DNA from 3 places in the Scytonema hofmannii PCC 7110 genome. Region 2 is predicted to be linked to each of the others. Evidence: riboswitches for the same ligand, from Rfam matches in the RefSeq annotation. Region 2 holds a riboswitch; each other region holds the start of a gene.
What was found. A riboswitch is a leader RNA that binds a small molecule or an ion and turns the genes downstream of it on or off. The one in region 2 is predicted to bind cyclic di-AMP.
Positions count from the first base shown of each region.

Region 1 (2,269 bases), 3.5 Mb from region 2:
GCAGCAAAAGGAACAATAACTGCACCTACATAAGCAGCGTAAAAAGCCACAATTAAACTGACAATTTCGCCTCCTCTTAAGGCGACTATTAAACCAAAAAGTGAATTTCCAAAGGTGACAAGTAATTGAGTGCCAAGCGATACTGGCAAAATATGAAAATCAAAAATAATTTTGCTCTGTACTCTTAATATACTGCTACCAATACCGAGTGAGGGAACTAATAAAGATATAATCAACGCAATCCCCAAGGGTTTGTCAGTTCCACCACCAATCCAAGACAGAATATAGGGTAGTGTTTCTTTACCACCTATGTCATCAGGTAAAATTCCGGCTTGATGAGCGGCTGTCACAAGGGTTGAAGGTAATAAAGCAAGCAACAGTAATACAGTACCAGCTAAAAGACATCCTTTATACAGACTTTTTATATCTTTTGCTTGAACGAGATACATTTGGTACTTCATATCTATAAGTACCAATAAAACTGTAGATAGTGTTATACCTATTGTTGTTGGTAAGCTTTCTGTTTGAAGTGAATTTGCAAAATCTATGGGCGATCGCAAATACTCAGGAAATCCATGCAGCACCCACAGCCCGTAAAGCAGAGCTAAAAAATTGACAAATAGTAACCCTCTCAATATCCAACCTGCTTTCTCTACTGGTAATAGGGAGATAATCGCAAACAAAGTTGCTAAAACAATCATTGAGGGTATAGGCGGGATGCCAAAGACTTTGAGGATGGAAGCTGCTGAAATTAACTGAACTGCTTCAATTCCAATCAGAGAAGCCCAAGACATTAGCCCCACAAATATTTTCACTCCACTTCCATAAGCAGAACCGAGGAGAGTCCAAATTTGTTCTGTTTGCGTCCAGTAAAACTTTGCTAATGCTATGAGAGCAATTGTACCCAAGCCAAGAGAGACAGCATAAAGGCTACCAGCCGCACCATGAGTTAGGGATTTCTCTGCTGTTCCTAAAAGAAATCCCAAACCATAATGTGCTGAAACCAATAAAGCCGCCAGGGAGAAAGTATCTAACCTGCGGTGATTCATCATCAGTGACCAGTGACCAGTGATCAGTGAGCAGTACTGATTACTGTTTTAAATTTCTTCTACAATTGTAACTGGCTCGTTGCTCAACTTTAGCAGCTCGTAAAGATCGTAGGCGAATAAATCTTCTTGGCTTGGTTCTTCTGTCTGACTTGTAGCTACAATCGGTTCGCCGTAGCCTTTCGTTCTACCAATAAGTAAAAGTTTTTTACCAGCACACTCACCAATTTCCTTGAATTGGTTCTCTGGCAAAAAGGTAACGTGTTCGGTAAAGAATGTGCGATTTTGGATAGGCATTTTATCCTCCTTAATTTTGAACTAGACCTACTTAGCAATAAACGTGGCTCATCGCTAGCTATGCACGGTTTTTTAAGATGTGCTGTTACTTGATACATAGGAGGATCTAGGGACACGGCTTAATACAAGCTGCTACCATTGATACTCCTTCCAATGCCGACGGAGTTAGCTGACGGGCTAAGGCTGGAAGGTGCCTTTCTCTATCCAAAGATTCGCCCCAATACATTGGTTCCTCCGCTTCTAACCCAGTTACTTAGATTCCTCAACCACAGAACTGAATTGAATTAGGCGACTTTTCCCAATCAATACATAAAATAATACTGAAACGCCAAAGCAGTCAATCTCTATTTTACCTTCTCAACGCAATCTTTACTTAAAGGATGTTTGTAAAGTCTTAATTCATACTTGCCTGGTGAAGACAAGGTTGTTGCTATTGTGGAGTTCTCTAAGTGCGCTACGCACTAACTTTGAGCTAATTGTTCTATAAGTTGAAATAGGTTTTTTTCAATTTGCCCAAGAGCTTCTAGAGCAGAAGTTTTATCTATATCGTGAACTAGCCAGTATTCAGTTTTCTCTGCCCATTGAGGAAAGCGCTCATTCATCAGTGGTCCGTGTTCTAACTCATCTAGGGCAATAATTCTAGAAGCTGCTTGAAAATCTTGCTCGCTTGCTAGCTTAGGAAACCGTTCATCATCAGTTACATTTACCAATCGCACGGCTAAAGCCTCAAGCGCATATCGGGAAATCGGTCCCACATTATTTACTCCTCGCTCAATTGCCAAGCCTCGTGAATCAGCCTGCCAATCTAACCCCTGCTTAGTTGCCAACCAATTAAAAAGATGTTCGGCAAAGCGGCTGCGGTAGTAGTTACCTGTACAAAGGAACAAGATTTTCTTCATTGAGAATGACCAAATGATTGTCAGTCA
Region 1 is NZ_KQ976354.1:5,642,212-5,644,480, forward strand. It holds gene WA1_RS23455 (SLC5/6 family protein) at 1-1,052, opposite strand, end outside; gene WA1_RS23460 (hypothetical protein) at 1,098-1,343, opposite strand; cyclic di-AMP (ydaO/yuaA leader) riboswitch at 1,483-1,604, opposite strand; gene WA1_RS23465 (arsenate-mycothiol transferase ArsC) at 1,805-2,242, opposite strand.
Region 1: linked by a shared signal. The riboswitch ahead of WA1_RS23460 (hypothetical protein) and the one ahead of WA1_RS09230 (hypothetical protein) in region 2 are both predicted to bind cyclic di-AMP.

Region 2 (2,269 bases):
GTGAGACTTGATGGCAAAGAAATTCGCAAACCTGGTGCTGAACGCATGATGGTGTTTCAACACTATTCCCTGCTACCTTGGTTGACTGTACGAGAAAATATCCGACTAGCGGTGGATGAAGTGCTCAAAGATGCCTCAAGATCTGAAAAAATCAGCATTGTTAACGAACACTTGGCAATGGTAAACTTGAATGCGGCAGCTGACAAATACCCTGATGAAATTTCTGGTGGAATGAAGCAGCGTGTGGGGATCGCAAGAGCCTTAGCTATTCGTCCAAAAATGTTGTTAATGGACGAGCCTTTTGGAGCATTAGATGCATTGACTCGGGGGAAATTACAGCGGCAAGTATTGGATATTTGGGAAAACCATCGTCAGGCAGTGATGATGGTTACACACGACGTGGATGAGGCAATTTATATGTCAGACCGTATTGTTCTCATGACTAATGGACCTGCTGCTAAGATTGGAGAAATCTTAGAAGTTCCTTTTCCTCATCCACGCGATCGCACTGCGATGCGAAACTCTAAAGAGTATTTTGAACTTCGCAATCACGCCCTGAATTTCCTAGATAAGTACTTTACTCAAGACGAGTAATCACCTGAACAGTGACCAGTGACCAGTGATAACTGAATAACTGATAACTGTCAAAGTGGGTAGCCTAATTTAAATTTCAGAAATTTGAAGCGGAGGAACCAATTTTTGGGGCTCATCTTGTAAACAGGATAAAGGATAAATGAGAAACTGCTCTTTCTTACTTCATCCTTGACACGACAAAGCTGAATCCTTCAAGAGAGACACCTTCCAGTCTTAGCCCGTCAGCTAACTCCGTCGGCAATGGAAGGAACCCCCAAACCTTTGGCTGTAATAACAGTTGCGATTGGGGATTCCTGAATTGATTTTAGATTTTGGATTTTAGATTTTAGATTAAGGTGTTTTCTCTTCAATCCAAAATCACAAATCCAAAATCCAAAATTGATTGACCCGCTTCTCCTTAATAAGTAGTTTCGTGCTGAGAGAAGAAAACTGTGAATATTAAGCCATTGTTAGTGCGTCTACAGAACGCTATCGGAAGAGATGATTTGATCGATCAAATGGTGTTGCTTTCAACACAAAAAGCATCTGTCTGTGAAGAAATTCAAGCGTCAAAATCAATCAATTTAATTGTTGGCTATAACAGTTCTCCGAACAGTCATACTGCGCTAGATATTGCTTTGTTAACAGCCCACCAAACACGTTTGGCGACTAAAGCACAGGTGACAGTTCAAGTGGTGTATGTGATGGAAGATCGTTTAATGTGTGGAGGTGCAGAAGTTTTGCCAACAGAGGAGGTGGGAAGCAGTCGCAAATCCGAGCAACAAGTACTACAACATCTTTTAACGGACTCCGCAGAGGAAGAATTGAATACGGGGATTGTAACCCAAACAAGATGGCAAGATAACTCAACACACCTACCACAGGAAGAAAAATCTATAGATAGATTCGCGCAAGCAGAAGGTATTTTAAGACAAGCTAGCTGTCTAGCTGCTGAATGGAAAAGTTCTTTTAAAGCTCATCTTCGGTTTGGTTGCGTTGCAACAGAACTGAAAAGAGTTGTTGTTTCAGAATCAGCTGATATATTGTTCCTTGGCTGTAACTCAATACATCATCCCATCGTACAAAATCTAGGTTCCAAATTCCCTTGTTCAGTACTGGGGATTCCAAGTACAGTTCAGAATAAGTATCTCTAGAGGCGAGAATTTTGTAATTACCATAATTAAGAAAACCGACTTCTTATAGAAGTCGGTTTTCTTAATTAAGAGATGTTGGTTAGTGGTTAGTAGTTAGTAGCTCGTTGTGAGTAGTTATAGTGCAATACAGTTCAGTTAAGCAGTTATTTAGAAACCCGGTATGTATCTCCAAGATACGGAAATTAGAACTCCGGTATCTTTAAGATACCGGGGTTCTGGTATCTCAACTATCCTTAACCGACAAGTATTGATAGTGAACTTTGTTATATTAAAACAAATAAAAAAATTACTAACCTTCTGCTCTCTGCCTTTCAAAATTCCGATAATATGCTTATAATTCTATTATTCTACTACTAACAACTAACAACTAACAACTAACAACTAACCAATAATTAATAATGGAAAACTGGCAAGCATTCATCAGTATTCTCACATTTATAAGTGTTATAATCTTAGTCATGACAGAGTGGGTAAACTTGACAATTGCTGCCTTATTAGGAGCGTTGTTATTAGTTTTTACTAATGTCATGACTTTAGAAGAC
Region 2 is NZ_KQ976354.1:2,136,058-2,138,326, forward strand. It holds gene WA1_RS09225 (ABC transporter ATP-binding protein) at 1-594, shown strand, start outside; cyclic di-AMP (ydaO/yuaA leader) riboswitch at 646-849, shown strand; gene WA1_RS09230 (hypothetical protein) at 1,026-1,727, shown strand; gene WA1_RS09235 (ArsB/NhaD family transporter) at 2,126-2,269, shown strand, end outside.

Region 3 (2,269 bases), 1.6 Mb from region 2:
CTACACACACATCAGCAGCAGCGTAGTAAGAGGGTAGAACAGTCTCATCAAGCCGACCTGGAAAGGCTGTGCAATTGTCTAATCCAAGTTCAGATACAATGCTGGCAATGCGATCGCGCTCGATGCCATCACTATAACCGGGACGGCTACCACCCCCAATAATTAACTGTAGGTTAGCCACAGAGTGCAAACTCGACTTTGCAAAAGCTCTGACAAGTGTTTCAATGCCCTTACGTTTATCAAAGCGACCAACGTAGAGCACCACCTTCGCATCAGGAGCAATGCCCAATGCTTGACGTGCTGTAGCCCGTTGAATCGATCCAAATTTATCAATATCCGTACCGCAAGGAATGACTTCTATGCGTCCAAGAGTGGAAACTAGCTTCCGCATATGTTCCTGTTCTTGAGGACTGGTAGCAACAACTCGCTCTACGTTCTCCAGACAATTTTTTTCAACATCCAGTCGGATACTAGCTATTGCTGGTAGGTCAGAAACAGTGCTGTACTTCACCGCTCCTAAGGAATGGTATGTATGCACTTGAATCAATGGTTGGCGCTTTTTCAGTTCCATACCCACCCAGGAAGACAACCAATAGTGAGTGTGAACAAGAGGATACTGAAAACCTTGCTTCTGCTGGAATGCTTGAAACTCTGCGATAAATTCAGGTAGATGCTCCAGTAGGCTATCCCGACCTATAAACTCCATTGGACCTGCCGTCAACCGAATTGTTCGACAGTTAGTTCCATGTTGTATAATAGCAGCCTGCTCGGAACTACTGCGGCGAGTGAACATATCCACCTGCCAACCTTCCTGAGCTAACGCATAACCTACCTGACGGACATAGACGTTTTGTCCGCCAGCCTCTTCTTGTCCTATTTCTGCAGCCGGATCTCCATCCACAGAAATCAAAGCGATGCGATGTTTTTTTGTCAGTAGCATAGTTAAACTTCACCACATGGCAATCTATCCTGCCTCAGATACCTAAGTTGAGGTAGTGTGACTCCTCCCCAAAGCTAAGGGCAGGTACAACGAAGCGCACAGATACCAGCCAAGGATACCGACGAGAACAAGGCATTACTTGTTAAGAATGCTGCTCGTTCAGTCTCTTCTCAATGCCGACGAAGTTAGCTGACGGGCTAGGACTGAGAGATGTCCCTCTTTCGTAAGGATTCAGTAGGTCGGATGAAGTGTGAAAGGCAAGTTCTCATTTATCCTCGATACTTGATTCCTTATCCTTTTAAAAGATTAGCCCCAAGGTTGGTTCCTCCGCTCCAGGCTTACCTCAGGGAACACTGTGTCTAAGGCAAACCGTGAATTAGGCAGACTGATTTAGATATGTTAAGAATCTAACGCGTAACCACCGTCTAAGTCAACCTTTTTTAAGAATGACTTCCTCTAGCAACAAGCATTGCTATACTCCAAACCGTTTTATTGCAAGCTGTATAATTCTGAATATAACTGTTTAACAAGGCTAGCTTGGTACAACAAGTTATACATAAACGATCATTAAGTACAACTACCATCTAAGATATATCCCTCGTAGAAATAAATTGCAAACGCTTAACATAAGTTAGCATAGGTATATATTATTTTTATAAATAAAATTATATGAATTACTTTCTCATCCGTTTTGTTGTAGCAAACATTCAAATTTTTCTATCTTTAGGGAGAGACTCAAAAAAGGGAGTAGGGAGTAAGGAGTAGGTATCGAAGGTTAAGAAATTAGAATTACCCAATCCCTAACCCGCTAGAGCGTCAGTCCACTAATCCCAAAAACCCGGTTTCTTCGAGTTGAGCAAACGAGATATCAAGCTTTCTAAGAGAGAGAAACCGGGTTTTTTGCCCCCTTTTGAAATACTGTACCGACGCTCTGGTTTCCAAACCCTAAACCTGAATGCGAACCTTATGGAAGCGATTTCCGATCGCAAGCCCTTCCGAGTCTTCAAACTCCAGTATTTGTCCAGTGCAAGTCACTTCTTTATCATCAACCCAAGCTTGTTGTGGTTTGATTCCATGTAGATGCAGGCTGACTGATATAAAGGCGAAAGGATATTTCCCTTCTTCTGTCCAAGTGATTTCTAGATTGTTCTCAGAACGTGTCATACAAAACTTATCCAGCCTTGATTCTCCATAGCCATCACCTGCATCAGAGTAGAGAAGAGTCTCACTGTTTCCTTCTACAGGCGGGTAAATATGAAGAATTAGTTGCTTTTTTTCCTCCATTGGTAAAATACTTCCTGCTAAAACCAACAGGGGAATTTGCTCTAG
Region 3 is NZ_KQ976354.1:537,125-539,393, forward strand. It holds gene WA1_RS02320 (glycosyltransferase) at 1-940, opposite strand, end outside; cyclic di-AMP (ydaO/yuaA leader) riboswitch at 1,100-1,300, opposite strand; gene WA1_RS02325 (glycoside hydrolase family 31 protein) at 1,886-2,269, opposite strand, start outside.
Region 3: linked by a shared signal. The riboswitch ahead of WA1_RS02320 (glycosyltransferase) and the one ahead of WA1_RS09230 (hypothetical protein) in region 2 are both predicted to bind cyclic di-AMP.